Regions from separate parts of the Roseateles albus genome, predicted to be linked through region 3. Evidence: predicted binding sites of a transcription regulator. Region 3 holds the regulator's gene; each other region holds the start of a gene.
What was found. The regulator sigma-54, encoded in region 3, starts transcription at its own class of promoters, with help from an activator protein. The targets are predictions, from matches to a motif close to TGGCANGNAANCTGCTTT.
Positions count from the first base shown of each region.

Region 1: a site for sigma-54 is predicted at 1,704-1,721, ahead of PRZ03_RS18795 (ammonium transporter). Genes of this name have one in related genera too.
Region 2: a site for sigma-54 is predicted at 2,132-2,149, ahead of PRZ03_RS00600 (pilin). Genes of this name have one in related genera too.
Region 4: a site for sigma-54 is predicted at 1,898-1,915, ahead of PRZ03_RS21210 (ANTAR domain-containing response regulator). Genes of this name have one in related genera too.

Region 1 covers NZ_JAQQXT010000013.1:70,354-74,560, forward strand. Annotated here, with positions in the region: gene PRZ03_RS18780 (arginyltransferase) at 1-425, opposite strand, end outside; gene aat (leucyl/phenylalanyl-tRNA--protein transferase) at 444-1,184, opposite strand; gene PRZ03_RS18790 (ArsC family reductase) at 1,238-1,597, shown strand; gene PRZ03_RS18795 (ammonium transporter) at 1,802-3,004, shown strand; gene PRZ03_RS18800 (riboflavin synthase subunit alpha) at 3,040-3,747, shown strand; gene PRZ03_RS18805 (hypothetical protein) at 3,896-4,207, shown strand, end outside.
Region 2 covers NZ_JAQQXT010000001.1:131,571-135,777, reverse strand. Annotated here, with positions in the region: gene PRZ03_RS00610 (alpha/beta hydrolase) at 1-554, shown strand, start outside; gene PRZ03_RS00605 (pilin) at 695-1,129, opposite strand; gene PRZ03_RS00600 (pilin) at 1,645-2,079, opposite strand; gene PRZ03_RS00595 (MBL fold metallo-hydrolase) at 2,400-3,188, opposite strand; gene PRZ03_RS00590 (DEAD/DEAH box helicase) at 3,442-4,207, shown strand, end outside.
Region 3 covers NZ_JAQQXT010000001.1:395,615-399,821, reverse strand. Annotated here, with positions in the region: gene lptA (lipopolysaccharide transport periplasmic protein LptA) at 23-646, shown strand; gene lptB (LPS export ABC transporter ATP-binding protein) at 646-1,428, shown strand; gene PRZ03_RS01640 (RNA polymerase factor sigma-54) at 1,444-2,967, shown strand; gene PRZ03_RS01635 (outer membrane protein assembly factor BamE) at 2,982-3,491, shown strand; gene PRZ03_RS01630 (PaaI family thioesterase) at 3,495-3,914, opposite strand; gene PRZ03_RS01625 (THUMP domain-containing class I SAM-dependent RNA methyltransferase) at 3,974-4,207, shown strand, end outside.
Region 4 covers NZ_JAQQXT010000017.1:43,751-47,957, reverse strand. Annotated here, with positions in the region: gene PRZ03_RS21215 (CmpA/NrtA family ABC transporter substrate-binding protein) at 1-951, opposite strand, end outside; gene PRZ03_RS21210 (ANTAR domain-containing response regulator) at 1,212-1,874, opposite strand; gene PRZ03_RS21205 (YgdI/YgdR family lipoprotein) at 2,093-2,308, shown strand; gene PRZ03_RS21200 (DUF2157 domain-containing protein) at 2,367-3,368, shown strand; gene PRZ03_RS21195 (GDYXXLXY domain-containing protein) at 3,365-4,207, shown strand, end outside.

The sequences.
Region 1 (4,207 bases), on a different contig from region 3:
TGCAGCAAGAACTGCGTGTATTGATCGACGCTGTCGTGGTCCATGCCGCCGCCCGAGTGCCGACCGGTTTGGTAGCGCAAATAGAGTTCGTAATGCTCTTGGCTATAGCCCAGGCGCATCACCTTGGCTTGCAGATGGCGGTGTTGATGCCAGGCCCGGCGCTGGCTGCGGCTGGGCTTGAAGCTGGCGGCCGGCACCCGCATCGGCACGCAAGCCTTGCAGCCGTCGCAGTAAGGGCGGTAGGTGAACAGGCCGCTGCGCCGAAAGCCCGCCGCCACCAGGCCCGAATAGGCGTCGGCGTGAATCAAATGGCTGGGCGTGGCCACTTGCGAGCGAGCTTGCCGGTCGGGCAGGTAGCTGCAAGCGTAGGCGGCAGTCGCATAGAACTGCAGCTGCGCCAAGGGTAGTTCTTTGGGATGTGTCACGGCGTGGCTCGCAAGGGGCTAGTCTTGATCCAGCAAGGCCCAAAGGGCTGGATGATAGGCCCAGTTGCTTGGTGCTGCCTCGCTCACGGCTTGGCCCACATGTGCTTCAAACGCGCTGCGCGGCACTTCGGCCGCGCCCAGCGAGGCCAAGTGGCCAGTGTTTTGTTGGCAGTCTATCCAGGGGATGCCATGCTTGCGGCACAAGCAGACCAAGGCGGCGAGTGCAATCTTGGAGGCGTCGCTGCGGCGCATGAACATCGACTCGCCGAAGAACATACGGCCCAGATTGACGCCGTAAAGGCCGCCGACCAGTTCGCCGTCCATCCAAGTCTCGATGCTGTGAACTGCGCCCGATTGCTTTGCCCAGTCAAGATAGGCTGCCTGCATCTCGGGCAAGATCCAGGTGCCGGACTGGCCTTCGCGCGGCGCGCCGGCGCAGGCATTCAGCACTTCCGGCAAGGCGGAGTCAACGCGGATTTCGCAATTGGCCGAGCGTCTGAAATGGGCGATGGTTTTGCGCAGCGAGCGCGCGAGCTTGAAGTTCTGCGTTTGCAGCACCATGCGTGGGTCGGGCGCCCACCACAGCGGCGGCTGGCCGGCGCCATACCAAGGGAAGACGCCGCATGAATAGGCCGCGTGCAGGCGCTGAGGGCTCAAGTCTCCGCCGGCGGCGAGCAGGCCAGGGGCGTCCGAATCGGCGCCCAAGGCGCGCGCGCTGGGCGGAAATTCCAAAGAGTTGTCATCAAGCCAATCGATCATGCCTGCCATGGTAGCGTGTAGCCCAAGATGAACTTTCAACTGGCCTGCGCCCCATGATTACCCTTTTTGGAATTTCGAACTGCGACACCGTGAAGCGCGCGCGCGCCTGGCTCACTGAGCAGGGCTTGAGCTACGAATTTCATGACTTCAAAAAGGCCGGTGTGCCACCGGGCGACTTGGCCGCGTGGTGCGAGCAGCTCGGCTGGGAGCGGGTCTTGAACCGCGCCGGCACGACCTGGCGCAAGCTCGACGAAGCCACCCGCGCAGCGGTCGTTGACAGTGCCTCGGCACAAGCCTTGTTGCTCACCCAGCCCAGCGCCATCAAGCGCCCGGTCATGCGCTGGGCCGACGGGCGCCTGAGCGTGGGGTTTTCGGCCGAGCTGTTCATTAGCCATCTCAATAGCCAAGTTTGATCCTGTTTTGGTGCGTGTCGCCCCTTGTTTGTGCGTGTCACGATGAGTCAGCGCCACTTTTTGGTGTGAGTTGGCTTGATTTGGTGCGCGACAGTGAGCCAAAAGCGGGCATGTATCTTGCTGATCTGGTGCATTAATTCCCGAGTCGGTGCGCTGCACTCGGGATGCCGTGCTCAATGATTACCGCAGGACTCAGAGAACCCGATGGAGAACTTCAAACAAAGCGCTGATGCGCTGTTCATTCTGCTGGGCGCCATCATGGTGCTCGCCATGCATGCCGGCTTTGCTTTTCTGGAGCTTGGCACGGTGCGCAAGAAGAACCAGGTCAATGCGCTGGTGAAAATCTTGGTGGATTTTTGCGTGTCGACCGTCGCGTATTTTTTATTGGGCTACACGGTTGCTTATGGCAGCAACTTCTTCACCGGGGCCGAAACGTTGGCCCTGAAGAACGGCTATGAGCTGGTCAAGTTTTTCTTCTTGCTGACCTTCGCCGCGGCGATACCGGCGATTATTTCTGGCGGTATCGCCGAGCGGGCCCGCTTTGGCCCGCAGTTGGCCGCCACGGCCGTGATCGTCGGTTTGATCTACCCTTTGTTTGAGGGCGTGGCCTGGAATCAGGCATGGGGCCTGCAAGCCTGGTTGAAGGCTCAATTCGGCGCCGAATTTCATGACTTTGCCGGCAGCGTGGTGGTGCATGCGGTGGGTGGTTGGATAGGCTTGGCGGCCGTGTTGCTGCTGGGGCCGCGCTTGAATCGCTACCGCAAGGACGGCGCCATCAGCGCGCATCCGCCCTCCAGCATTCCCTTTTTGGCGCTGGGCGCCTGGGTGCTGACCGTGGGCTGGTTTGGCTTCAATGTGATGAGCGCACAAACGCTGGACAAGATGAGCGGCCTGGTGGCGGTGAACTCGCTGATGGCTATGGCCGGCGGAACCTTAGTGGCCGTCTTGCTGGGCCGCAATGACCCCGGATTTGCCTACAACGGCCCCTTGGCCGGTCTGGTTGCGGTGTGTGCGGGCTCCGACCTGATGCATCCGCTGGGCGCATTGATCGTCGGGGGTGTGGCCGGCGCCATCTTCGTCAAGATGTTCACCCTGACGCAGAACCGCTGGAAGATCGATGACGTGTTGGGCGTTTGGCCGCTGCACGGCTTGTGCGGCGCCTGGGGCGGTATTGCCGCCGGCATCTTCGGCCAGTCGGCGCTGGGCGGCCTGGGTGGGGTCAGCCTGGCGGCGCAGTTGCTGGGCACCTTGGCCGGTGTGGTCTGGGCTTTGCTCGGCGGCTTCACGGTGTATGGCTTGCTGCGGCACTTTGTCGGCCTGCGCCTGACGCGGGAAGAAGAATTCGACGGCGCCGATCTGTCCATCCACAAGATCGGCTCCACGCCGGAGCGTGAGGTCAGCTGGTAAGCTCCCGATCTTTCGGTTTCCAAGACCTTTCGCCCATGTTTACAGGCATTGTTCAGGCCGTCGCCAGCGTCGCGGCCATCACCGACCGGCCCGGCCTGCGCAGCTTTGCGCTGCAGTTTCCGCCCGGCTTTTGTGTCGGCCTCGAGATCGGCGCCAGCGTGTCTTGCGACGGCGTGTGCCTGACCGTCACGGCCTTGGGTCCGGGCGACCAAGCCAATTTTGACGTGATGCAGCAAAGCCTGAGTCTGACAACCTTGGCCGGCTTGAAGCAGGGCAGTTTGCTCAATGTTGAGCGCGCCGCGCGCGACGGCGCCGAGATTGGGGGCCACCCACTATCCGGCCATATCGATTTCATGGCGACGGTGGCGGCCGTGCGGCGCCCCGAAAACAATGTCTGTGTGCGCATCCAAGTACCACCGACCTGGATGCGCTATATCTTCGCCAAGGGTTATATCGCCATCAACGGCGCCAGCCTGACCGTCGCCGAGGCCGATCGCCAAGCCGGCTGGTTCGAGGTTTGGCTGATCCCCGAAACGCTGCGCATGACGACCTTTGGCGCCAAGGCCGAGGGTGATTTGCTCAATATCGAAATCGAGCGCCAGACGCAAGTCTTTGTGGATACCGTGCGGGCGGCGATCGACGAGCGGCTCGGCCCCTTGCTGCCGGCCCTGGAGAAGCTGCTGGCCGCCCAGGGCCAGAGCCTGGATGATCTGGGCCAGCCGCCACTCAAGCCGGTCGGCTAAGGCCAAAAATCGGCTTTGCTGAGCTGGATCAAGCCTGCGAAAAAAAAGCCGGCAATATTGAAGGAATAGGCGTTTCCTAGGGTTGTCCCGCATACACTGCCTGCCAATTGTTCGGGCCTTGTTGTAGCCGGTCCGGAAGAGGAAAACCATGGAACAGCCGACGACTCCGATTCAAGCGCTGCAGGCTTGGTTGGCCGCGCAGACACCAGGTGCCGCGCTGGCCGGTGTGCCGGTGGGCAGCTTGCTGACTCATTTTCTGCAAGCGCAGGCACAGGGTTTGCCGTCAGCCGGGCATGAGCTGCGCGTGCTGCAAGTGCTGGTCGATCATTGGCTCAAGCGCATGCACGCCGATATTGAGAGCTTCCCGCCCGGCGCCGTGGCGGTGCTGAGCGAGCAAAAAAAGCAATTGCTCAATATGCACAAAGCCTTGAGCGAATTGCAAAGCTGTTTGCAGGTCTTG
Region 2 (4,207 bases), 260 kb from region 3:
CTTCGATGGGCGGCATGATCGCCCAGCAGTTGGCGCTACTCGCCCCCGAACGGGTCAAGAGCCTGACTTTGATGATGACCAGCAGCGGCAGCCACAGGCTACCCGGCCCATCGATGCGCGTGCGTGGCGCCTTGCTCAGCCGGCCCAGCGACCCGCATGACTTTGCGGCCGTGGCCGAGCGCACTTACAGGCTGTTCCGTCTGATCGGCAGCCCCGCCTACCCGGCACCCGAGGCCGAACTGCGCCAGCGCATCTCGGCCTCGCTGCGGCGCAGCAACCGCCCACGCGGCGTCTTGCGCCAACTCGCGGCCATCGCCGCCGACACCCACCGCGCCGGCCAACTCGGCCGCATCAAGACGCCGACCCTGGTTCAACACGGTAACAAAGACCCGCTAATACCGGTTGCCGCCGCGCATGATCTGGTGCGGCGGATTGCTGGCGCCCGGCTGGACATCATCGAAGGCATGGGCCATGACTTGCCGGAGCAGCTGTGGCCGAGGTTTGTGGCGGGGATCAGGAGCGTGGCGGAGTCGGGCGGCTTAAGTGATGCTTAGACCATCGCTTTAGTTTTGCCTTGCCCAATAAAAAAGCGCCGGTAAGGGCGCTTTTTGGGGCTCGGTTTGGCCCGGTGGAGGTGTTGGAGTTCCTTGCCTCGTTTCAAGTTACCGGGCGAATACCTGCATGAATAGACGTATCAGTTGTTCTTAGCTAACGCGGTGGAAACAGCTGATGGCATGCCTGTTGAGGTAATGGCCCAAGTAATCGATGCGGCGCCAGACGTTGGTGTCAGGATGATTGAACCCGCTGCAGTATTGCCCATCGCATTGGCTGGCACGGCTGCGGTAATCACTCCGTCGGTGATCGCGACCGAACTGATCAATGGGGTTGCCATCGTGGCAGGGATACCATTCGTACCCAAATTGCATCCGGTGAGCGTACCTGTCTCTTGAGCACAGATGGACACCGATTGCTTGTATGCATTCAGGCTAGACAAACCGGACGCAGCTTTGGACTTCGACGTGTAATCGCGATATTGCGGAATCGCCACCGCAGCCAAAATACCAATAATCGCCACGACGATCATCAGTTCGATCAGGGTGAAACCTTGTTGTACGCGCTTCATGTTCATGATGAGACTCCTGGAGATGCGGTGTTAAAAGGGGTAGAGGCACCCCCCTGAACGCAGGGGTCATGCCAGGTATTTTTACCCGAGTTTCCGTGTGCTTTCTCACGCTTGACCCGGTGGGCGCGCCCGGCAACTGACAAAAATGGGCACTTCAATGGGCGCAATTCGGTCGGAGGGGGTGCCAATGTGACGTTTTCTGTCAGCTCCAGCTTACTCAGCCAGAAACTGGCAGGCATTCGCCTTGGAATCGGCATGCACCAGCTACTACGACCTCTGCTGGCTTATCGCTCCACGATTACTCCCCGCACTCGGTCGCCCTCATGCAGTTGCGCTTGCACTTCGTTCGTCGTGGACAACTGATGGGAGGACTTGCACCTCCAAGAGTGCGCCCAAGCTGGGCGCACATAAAAAAAGCGCCGGTGAGGGCGCTTTTTGGGGCTTGGTTTGGCTCGGTGGAGGTGTTGGAGTTCCTTGCCTCGCTTCAGGTTACCGGGCGAATACCTGCATAAAAAGATGTATCAGTTGTTCTTAGCTAAAGCAGTGGAAACAGCTGATGGCATGCCTGATGATGTGATGGCCCAAGTAATCGATGCGGCGCCAGACGTTGGTGTCAGGATGATTGAACCCGCTGCAGTATTGCCCATCGCATTGGCTGGCACGGCTGCGGTAATCACTCCGTCGGTGATCGCGACCGAGCTGATCAATGGGGTTGCCATCGTGGCAGGGATGCCATTCGTGCCCAAATTGCATCCGGTGAGCGTACTTGTCTCTTGAGCACAGATGGACACCGCTTGCTTGTATGCATTCAGGCTAGACAAACCGGACGCAGCTTTGGACTTCGACGTGTAATCGCGATATTGCGGAATCGCCACCGCAGCCAAAATACCAATAATCGCCACGACGATCATCAGTTCGATCAGGGTGAAACCTTGTTGTACGCGCTTCATGTTCATGATGGGACTCCTGCAGAGGGGGTGTTGAAAAGGGGTAGAGGCTACCCCCCTGAATGCAGGGGTCATGCCAGGTATTTTTACCGGAGTTTCCGTGTGCTTTCTCACGCTTGACCCGGTGGGCGCGCCCGGGAACTGACAAAAATGGTCACTTCAGTGGGCGCAATTCTGTCGGCGGGATGCCAATGTGACGTTTTTTGTCAGCCCAACTTGCTCAGCCAGAAGCTGTCAGCCAGTCGCCTTGGAAAAAACAAAAAGCGCCCGAGTAGGCGCTTTTAGCTCAACTGCCGCACAAGCCAACACAGGGCTGGCCACTGGAGGCCCTAAAACACCATCTCATCCCCCGCCTTCAGCGCGCTGATACGGTGCGGCGTGGCCAGTGCGGAGACGGCCCCCATCACGGCTTCGTCTTCGCCCGGCTTGATATGGGTGATATGCACCTCGACGCTGCCGCCCAATTGGGCCAGCTCCAAACTCAGCGCCGAAGGGCATAAATGGCGGCTGACCTGGGCGAGGCGCTGCTCGTCATCGCCAAACGCGGTTTCTATCACCAGATGCGCCAGCGGCATATCGGCCAAACGCTGCCAAAGCAGCGGGTTGGGGCCGGTATCCCCTGTGAAAACCCAGTTACCCTGGGCGCCACTGACCGCAAAGCCAACCGCAGGCACCGTGTGCGCGGCGGTGATGACCTCAATCTCGCGTGTTTTCTCATCAGCCCCCCGCAGCATCAAGCGCTGGCCCAGCTCGAAGGGGTGCAGGCTCAGCACCGGATGCGCCGCGCTGGGCAGGCGGGTGAAGTCGGGCCAGATGACGCCATTGAAGATATGCCGGCGCAAGGCGTCCAAGGTCTCTGGCAGCGCGTGGATCTGGATCGGTGGCCGCCCGGCGACCTCGCGCATGCGCAGCACCGCATCGGCCATCAGCGGGATCGCCAACACATGGTCCAAGTGCGAGTGACTGACCAAGATATGGTCAATTCGCGCCATTGCTTCAAGCGGCAAATCACCGACACCGGTACCGGCGTCGATCAAGATGCAGTCGTCCAGCAAAAAGGCGGTGGTCTTGTAACCGGACGCAATTGCACCGGAGCAACCAAGGACGCGTATTTTCATGGGGTGGATCGAAATTAGATTTTTGCGCCGCTGCAGGTGGAGCCTTGAGAGAACAGATCCGGCGCTTGACTGCAATGTACGGTGCCCAGCGGCTAAAGCAAGTGAGCATTACCGGCTTTGTGTGCGCATTTGAGCCCCGAGCGGGCTGGGTAGCGGGACGCGTGACTTGCATCACAGAGCAGACCCCGCTTGCCCGACAAGCGCTTGGGGCCGCGCGGGTAGGCATACTGCGCGCTTCGCTCTCCAATGCAATATGGCCAAGAAGATTCCTCCCCCGAGTTTTGATGCAAGCCCGGCCTCCATCGCCGGACTGGTGTCACAAAACAAGGAGGAGTTGCTGGCCAAAGCGCGTCATATCAAAGCCGAAATCATGAACAGCAAGTCTGCCCCCTCTGGCGGCGCCAAAGCCAACAAGCCAGCGTCACCGCCCTTGCATGCCGACGATGAGCAACAGGTGTTTGACGCGCTGCTGCTCAGCGGCGGCACGCGCGGTGCACAGGGTGTGCAGCAATGGCTGCAGGCCAGCGGCGCCGTAGACAGAGCGCGGGGCCTGCCGTTTGAACTGAGCCAAGCGACGCAATGCCTGCAGTCTCTGCTGCGCCGTGGCTTGGTCGAGCAGGTACCGGGACATGGCTTTGTGCTGGACCCGCGTGAACACAGCGACCGCATGCAGCTCCTGCTGCTGCGCGAGGAATCACCTCAATTGCCGAGCTACTGGCGCCGACTGGCCTGGGTCTTGGGCGGCGGCTATGGCGATGTGCGGCGCGAAATCGGCTGGATCAGCTTTCGCTCGCGCGCCGAGATGCTGGCGATGTTGCGCCTGTATATTTTTTCCGGCGTCAGCCGGGCCGACTTTGAGAAAAGCCTCAAGGGCCCGCTGATGGAGTTGCATGGCGACCCCATGCTCTTGCTGGACGCGCTGACCCAGCCCTGGATGCCGATGGCCTTGGACGCCATGGACGCCGACTTGCGCGGTGCGTTGATGAGCCAGGCCATGGCCTTGCTCCACCCCAGCGACC
Region 3 (4,207 bases):
TCAACGCCGCTGTGCCCCTGTTTTGCCCTCAAAGCTGCTGGGCCTGGCGGGGGTGGGCCTGAGCGCCTTGCTGACGCTGGCCGCAGGGCCGGCGTGGGCCGAGAAGGCCGACCACCTGATGCCCTTGAACATCGCTTCCGAGAAAGGTGGCAGTGTCGACGTGGCCAACCAGAGAACCGAGTTTCTCGGCGATGTGGTGCTGAGCCGGGGCAGCCTGGTGCTGCGGGCCGAGCGCATCGACCTGCGCGAAACCGGCGACGGCTATTACCAAGCGAACGCCAGCGGCAAAACCGGCAAGCAAGTCAGCTTCCGCCAGGCGCGCGATGTGCCCGGCGAGGCCATCGAAGGTTTTGCCGATGCACTTGAATACGATACCCGCAGCGATTCGGTGCGTTTTCTTGGCAATGCGGTGGTGCGCCGCACCCAGGGCAGCAAGGTGGCCGATGAGGTCACCGGCGCCTTGATCGTCTACAACAACCGCAGCGAAGTTTTCACGGCCGAAGGCGGCGCCACCTCGCCACACCCGAGCGGCCGGGTACGGGTGGTGTTGATGCCTCGTGGCGCTGCTGCGGCCGAGGCCAATGCAGCGCCGGCCTCAGCGGTGCCGCTGCAGCCCAGCGTGACCTTGCCGAAACGCCAACCTTGATGAGCAGCGCAGCTCACATCCCGGCGCTGGAGTCTGGCCCGCGCAGCCGCTTGGAGGCCGAGGGCCTGGCCAAGACATATGGGGTACGCCGGGTCGTCACCAATGTCCATGTCGGCGTCAACAGCGGCGAGGTGGTTGGCCTTTTGGGCCCCAATGGTGCAGGCAAAACGACCAGCTTTTACATGATCGTCGGCTTGGTGCGCGCCGATGCCGGCGAGATCCGCATCGACGGCCGCGCCGTGCAGCATTTACCTATCCATCAGCGTGCGCGCCTGGGCCTGAGCTATCTGCCGCAAGAGGCTTCGATCTTTCGCAAGCTGACGACCGAACAGAACATCCGCGCGGTGCTGGAGTTGCAAGTCGGGCCGGATGGCCGCGCCCTCTCGCCTGACCGCATCAACGAATTGCTAGAGAGCCTGCTGCACGACCTCAGCATCGAAAAGCTGCGCGACAGCCCGGCGCCGGCCTTGTCGGGCGGTGAGCGGCGGCGCGTCGAGATTGCGCGCGCACTGGCCACCCAGCCGCGCTTCATCCTGCTGGACGAGCCCTTTGCCGGCGTCGACCCGATCGCGGTGCTGGAGATCCAGCGCATCATCGGCTTCCTGAAGGCGCGCGGCATTGGTGTCTTGATCACCGACCACAATGTGCGCGAGACGCTGGGCATCTGTGACCGCGCCTACATCATCAGCGAAGGTTCGGTGCTGGCCGAAGGCACACCGGCCGAAATCATCGAGAACGCCGACGTGCGCAAGGTCTATCTCGGCGAAAACTTCCGCATGTGATCTGGTTAGCGGCGAATGAAACCCTCTTTGCAGCTACGGCTGAGCCAGCACCTATCGTTAACGCCGCAGTTGCAGCAGTCAATCCGGCTGCTGCAACTCTCGACCCTGGAGTTGAACCAAGAAGTCGAGCAGATGCTGGCGCAGAACCCGCTGCTGGAAACCGAGGAGGATTTCAGCGTCGCGGCGCCCGAGTTGGCCGAGATGCGCGCCAGCATCAGCGAAGCGACCGCCGCTGAGGACAGCGGCGCCGATATGGAGCTGGGCGGCGGTGGCGAGGCCGCGGCCGAGTTGCAGGCCGAGGACTTCGGCGCAGTCGAGCGCGAAGACTGGGAGAACGGCACCGAGCGCGATGACTTTGACGGCATCCGCGAGTTGCCGGCCAACAGCCCCGGCAGCAACTCAGGCAGCGGCGATGACGACGGCGAACATGCCGATCAATCCACGGGCGAAATCAGCCTGCAAGAGCACCTAACTCAGCAAATGGCTGGCATGGGCTTGTCGGAGTCCGACCGCATGGCCTTGCATGTGCTGATCGAATCATTGAATGAAGACGGCTATCTGGAAGACAGCCTTGAAGAAATCTCAGAGGCGCTGTCCGAGGACATCGAAGAGCGCGAAGACCTGCTGGACCATCTTCGTATCGCGCTGAAATGGCTGAAGAACATGACGCCCACCGGCGTCGGTGCGAAAGATTTGGCCGAATGCCTGGAGTTGCAATTGCGCGCCCTGCCGCGCAGCGCGGCGCAGATGATCGCCATCATGATCTGCCAAAAACACCTGGAGCTGCTGGCCCGGCGTGACTACAAGAGGCTGTCGGCCCTGACCGGTGCCGACGATGAGCTCTTGCGTGAGGCGCAGGCCTTAATTGTTTCACTGGAGCCCAAGCCGGGGCGCGCTTTTGCACGCGGCATGGCCGCAGCGGTAATCCCGGACGTGATCGTGCGCAAGGTCGGGCGCGAGTTGCGCGTCATCATCAACCCCGAGGTGGCACCGAAGCTGCGCATCAACGAGCTGTATGCGAACGCGCTGCGCCAAACGCGCGGCGGCATCACCAACAGCCCGCTCGGCGGTCAGCTGCAGGAAGCGCGCTGGTTCATCAAGAATATCCAGCAGCGCTTTGATACGATTTTGCGCGTCTCGCAGGCCATCGTGGAGCGCCAAAAAGCCTTCTTCACGCATGGCGCTTTGGCGATGAAACCGCTGGTGCTGCGCGAGATTGCTGATGAGTTGGGTCTGCATGAGTCGACCATCTCGCGCGTCACCACGGCCAAATACATGGCCACCGTGTTCGGCACTTTTGAGTTGAAATACTTCTTCGGCTCGGGGCTCAGCACCGAGGCCGGCGGCAATGCTTCGAGCACCGCTGTGCGCGCCTTGATCAAGCAATTCATCGACGCCGAGAACCCAGCCAAGCCACTGTCCGACAGCGCGCTGGCCGAAATGCTGGACGAGCAAGGCATACAGGTCGCGCGCCGCACCGTGGCCAAGTACCGCGAAGGCATGAAAATCGGCACGACCACGATGCGGCGGGTCAACTAAGGAGCAAAGACCTCATGTCTGTTTTCAAAACGATCGCCATTGCGAGCCTCATGTGCCTGAGCCTCGCCGCTTGTGTCAGCGTACCCAGCCCACGCAGCGTCAGCCCCGGCATGAGTGCGGCCGCCGTGCTGGCCCAATATGGTCAGCCGACGCAGATCTGGCCCGACCTTGACGGCAAAGGCGGCAAGACCTTGGAGTATTCGCAGCAACCGATGGGCAAGAGCGCGCTGATGATCCGCGTCGACGCCGATGGCAAGGTCATCAGCATCGAGGACACCTTGCAGCCCGCCGTGCGGGCCCGCGTGCAACCGGGCTGGACGCCCGATCAGGTCAGCCGCCTGCTGGGCAAGGAACGCACGCGCGTGACATTCAGATTCAGCGGCGAAGAGGTCTGGGACTGGACCGTGCCCGATGAAATGATGGGTCAGCGCCAGCGTTTCAATGTGCACTTCAAGGACGGCGTCGTGCTGCGCACCACCCACAGCATGATCTTCGACGATGAGCGCATGTTCCCGGGACGTTAAGCCCTATTTGGGGTAAAGCAGCATCTGCGTACAGCGGAACAGCGCCAGCGTCTTGCCCGTCTCGCGATGCGTCACCACCGCGTCCCACACTTGAGTCGTGCGGCCCAGATGCACCGGCTTGGCCCTGCACTCGATCACGCCGTCACGGGCGGTGCCCAAGTGATTGGACTTCAACTCAATCGTCGTGAAGCCGCTCGCACCGGCCGGCAAATTGGCGATGCAACCGTAACCCGCGCAGGTGTCGGCCAAGCTGACGATGCTGCCGGCATGCAAATAGCCGTTCGGCGCCATCACGACGGGACGCACCGGCAACTCGGCATGCACCTCGTCCAGGCCGGCCTGCAGAATCACGATGCCCAGCAAGCCGGGCAGGCTGGCCGCGCCGAATTGGGTCAGTTGGTCGGAAGTAAGCATCGGGTCCAGGATGTAAAAGTAAATGGGTGCAGTTTAGGTCGCGGCGCTGTTGCTGGGACAATAGCGTCATGGCCGCCAAAGAATCCCCAAAAACCGTACACCAGCTTTTTCTCTCTTGTGCCTCCGGCGTGGAGCGCTTGCTGGACGAAGAAGTTCGCCTGATCCTGCCCAAGACGCATATCGAGGTCTTGCGCGGTGGCATCGCGCTCAAAAGCGATCTCGAAGGCGTGATGAAGCTCAACCTCGAATGCCGCTTGGCGCAGCGCGTGATGATTGAGCTGACCTCGGGCGGCTACCGCCAT
Region 4 (4,207 bases), on a different contig from region 3:
GTAGTTGGGGTCGTCCCATGTCCTTCCTAAGCCGTTTTGGTAGCGCCCCAGAATGCGCTGATTGATCGCGTCGACGCCGGTGTTGACATAGGCCTTCTCGGCGATGGTGTCGGCCATCTTGAGCTTGTTTTGCAGGCCGGCGTCTATCCAGCGGCCGGCCTCCAGCACGGCCATGATGACGGCACGCGCAGTATTCGGGTACTGCTTAACGAAGTCGCCGCTGCTGGCCAGCACCTTCTCGGGATGGTCTTTCCAGATGTCTTGCGAGGTGACGGCGGTAATGCCGATGCCGTCGACGATGGCGCGGTGGTTCCAGGGCTCGCCGACGCAATAGCCGTCCATATTGCCGACCCGCATATTCGCCACCATCTGCGGCGGCGGCACGGTGATGACCTTGGCGTCCTTGAGCGGGTTGATGCCATGCGCGGCCATCCAGTAGTACAACCACATCGCGTGGGTGCCGGTAGGGAAGGTCTGGGCAAAGGTGTACTCACGCTTGTCGGTCGCCATCAGCTTGGCAAGCGTCGCGCCGTCGACCGCGCCCTTGTCGGCCAGCCTCTTGGACAGCGTGATCGCCTGGCCGTTGTTGTTCAGGGTCATCAAGACGGCCATGTCTTTCTTGGGGCCGGCCACGCCGAGGTGCACGCCATAAATCATGCCGTAGAGCGCATGCGCCATGTCCAGCTCGCCGTTGACCAGTTTGTCGCGCACGCCTGCCCAAGAGGCTTCCTTGGTCGGAATGATTTTGACGCCGTACTTCTTGTCGAAGCCCAAGACCGAGGCCATCACGACGCTGGCGCAATCGGTCAGCGGAATGAAGCCGATGCGGACCTCTTCCTTCTCGGGCTTGTCGGAGCCGGCGGCCCAGGCGCCGCCGGGCAAGCTGCTAGCAAGACCTGTCACAGCCCCAGCGGCAGCACCGGTCAATAGTTTGCGACGATCTGCGCTCATCAAACCTTCTCCTTGAAGTTCAAGACTCTTGCTCATCAACATCTCCAGTTCCAAAAACAAAAACGGCGTCGACCCGCTCAGGCTTTCCAAAGAAAGCGAGAACCAAGGTCGGACGCCGTTGTCCGTCGAAAATCTATATTGCGCTTGAGTGAACCCACGCCGTTGTGAGTCTCAGGATCTACTTAGCAGGACTCGTGCCAGCCAAAACGCTGGGGGTCGGGAGCGGTTTGCGCACGCTTTGAAGGCATGCCCAGCCAGAATCAACCCAGTTTGGTGCAGCGCAACAAGGCCTGTGCATCAATGATGCGTTCAGCCACATCAATCAAGGGCGAGCCACGGTCCATGGCCAAGCGACGCATGCGCTTGTAGGCTGCGTCTTCATCCAGGCCCATCTCCGCCATCAAGATGCCCTTGGCCCGCTCGATGAGCTTGCGCCCACTGAGTTGCGCTTGCGCCTGCGTCAGCTCCTGGCGCAGGGCCAGGTCTTGCTCAAAACGCAGGCAGGCCACTTGCAGCACCGAAGCCAGACGCTGCGGCTGCAGCCCCGCCACCACATAGGCGCTGACGCCGGCCTGCAGCGCTCGGCGCATCGTTCCTTGGTCGCCGTCCTCCGAGAACACCACCACCGGCCGCGGCATCTGCAGCGACAGCGTGGCGAGGTTCTCCAAGGTGTCGCGCGTCGGCGATTCGCTGTCGACAATCACCACATCGGGCTTCAGACGCAGCACGCAGTCATGGATCAAGGCACCCTGCTCGATCACGCCGACCACCTCGCAGCCTTGGCGCGCCAGCTCTTGCTGAATCAGCTGCACACGGTGCGCGCCATCGTCGATCAGCAGCACACGCAAGCCTTGGGCGGGGCTGGGCGGTGCGGCGATGGCGATGGCCTTGATGGGCGGAGTGGGCTTGCTGGGGTTTTGCATAGTCTGGACCGAGTCATCAGCCAAATGCAAGTTTCGTGCCCAGCTAGGCATAGCCCCTAGCGCGAACATAGGCCCAGATCAATCCCCTAATTTGAATCTGCGCTGCCAAGGCCAGGGTGGGAAATTCCTTGTGCTAACGCCAGCTCGCCATGGAATACTCGCCGCGTCGGCCTTTGTCGACCGGCCTCACAAATCAACTTTAGATAGGAGATCAAGCCATGAAACTCAGCGCTTCCATCTGTTTGGTTCTGCTTGCAGCCTTGGCCGGCTGCAGTTCCACGCAATACATCATGAGCACCAAAGAAGGCCGCATGATCGTCAGCCACGGCAAGCCCGACTTGGATGAGAAAGCCGGCAGCTACGAGTACCGCGATGCCGATGGCAAGCGCGTCACCATCATGAAGTCCGACGTCGTCCAGATCATGGAACGCTGACACCCGCCGCAAAAGCTAGTCATTGAGGGCGGCATGGCCGCCCTTATCATTTGCGCCAATGAAAACACGACTCCTGCTCCTTCAACTTGGCGCCCAATATGGCTTGGACGAACAAGCCGCGCTTCAGCTACAGCGCGCGGCAGGCCTGACCGAGCAGCCGCGCAACTTGAGCGCACAGCTGCTGCGCGGTACGGCCTTGTTGGCGGCAGGCTTGGCCGGCTTAGGGCTTTTGATGTGGGTGGCGGCCAACTGGGCCGAGCTGGGGCGTGCCGGGCGTTTTGCTCTCTTGCAAACTCTGCTGCTCGGCAGCGCGCTAGGTGCGGCGCTGTGGCCCAAGGCCCGCGCCGCCTTGGCCTTGTTATGCCTGCTGAGCTTGGGCGGTTTGCTTGCCTTTTTCGGCCAAACCTACCAAACCGGCGCCGACCCTTGGCAGCTGTTTGCGCTCTGGGCCGCCTTGGGCCTGCCGCTGTGCTTGGGCGCGCGCTCCGATGTTTTGTGGACGCCATGGGCTGCGATCACGACAACAGCGATTGCGCTATGGCTGGACACCCATTTAGGTGGGCGCTGGAGCGCGCTGCCGGCTGGCCAAGACGCAGATATCGTGGTGCACGCGCTGGCTTTTGGCGCAATCAGCCTGATGCTGATTCTGCTCGGGCCGCTGTGCCGCCGCCAGACCGGCGCTGGTCTGCTCACGCTGCGTGTGGCGATGGGACTGGCCACCGCCTTAGGCACCGCAGTGGCTCTGAATGGTTTACTGCGTACAGAGGTGATGCCGCAGTATTGGATCGGCCTGATCCTGGGGCTGCTGGCTGCCGCACTGGTCGCCCGCCGTGCTCAAGGCTTTGACATGGCTCAGCTGAGCATAGTGGCCTTAGGGCTGAACACGCTGCTGGTGTTCGGTGCTGCACATTGGCTGAGCCTGGGCCATGGCTCGCTCGGCGACGATCCGCTGCGGCTTCTGCTGCTCGGGGCGTTTGCGGCGCTGCTGCTGGCGGCCAGCGTCAGCGGCCTGATGCGGCTCGCACGTCACCACGCCGGCGCGGCGGGAGCGGCCCAATGAACACAGCAGCATTGACGTCGGCGCAAGTGTTGCAGCGCGCGATCACAGCGGGTTTGTTACCCAGTTCAGCAGAGTTGCCTGCCACTGAGGAACGCCCCTGGTCACTGGTGCTGCTGACGGCGCTGGGCGCCTGGTTGGCGGCGGTACCACTGCTGATTTGCATCTACTTGCTGCTGGGGCCGGCGTTGACAGAAGGGAGCGGCGCCTATCTCGTCGGCGCCCTGCTGATGGTGGCGGCGAGCATCATCTTGCGCGCCAGGAAGGCGACCTTGTTCGTCGAGCAATTGGCCCTGCCGCTGCTGCTGAGCGGCGCGCTGACCTTGAGCCTGGGTCTGTACCGTGATTTGCACGAATCAGTCGCTTCGGCCCTGCTGCTGATGGTCTGCTTCGGGCTGGCCCTGGCCATTGACAAAGCTTGGCTGCGCGTGTTGCTGGGAGCGGCTGCCGGACTGTTTTTCTGCATCATGCTGATTCCAACGGGATTGAGCCAGCGCAAGGGGCTCGGGGTGTACTGGCTGATCCTGCATGCGGGTTTGGCGATGGGGCTGGCCGCGCTGCTCTTGCAGCAGGCCCGGCTGCTGCACGGCAGGCATGCGGCCAAGGCGGCGCTGCTGGAGGCAGTTGCCACCGGTTGGCTCTTGATGCTGGTGCTCGGCCTCGCAGTCTTGGGCAGTTTCGCCGCTCTGGAACAGGGCTTTTTCGGCCCCGAGTTGGAGATGCCCGCCAGCTTGCGATGGGCCTACCAGGCTGGCGCAGTCGCATTCGCGCTGGGTGGCTTTGCACTGGCCGCGCGAGCTTGGCCGGATCTGCGCCGCCCAATCCCTGTTGCCGTCGCGCTG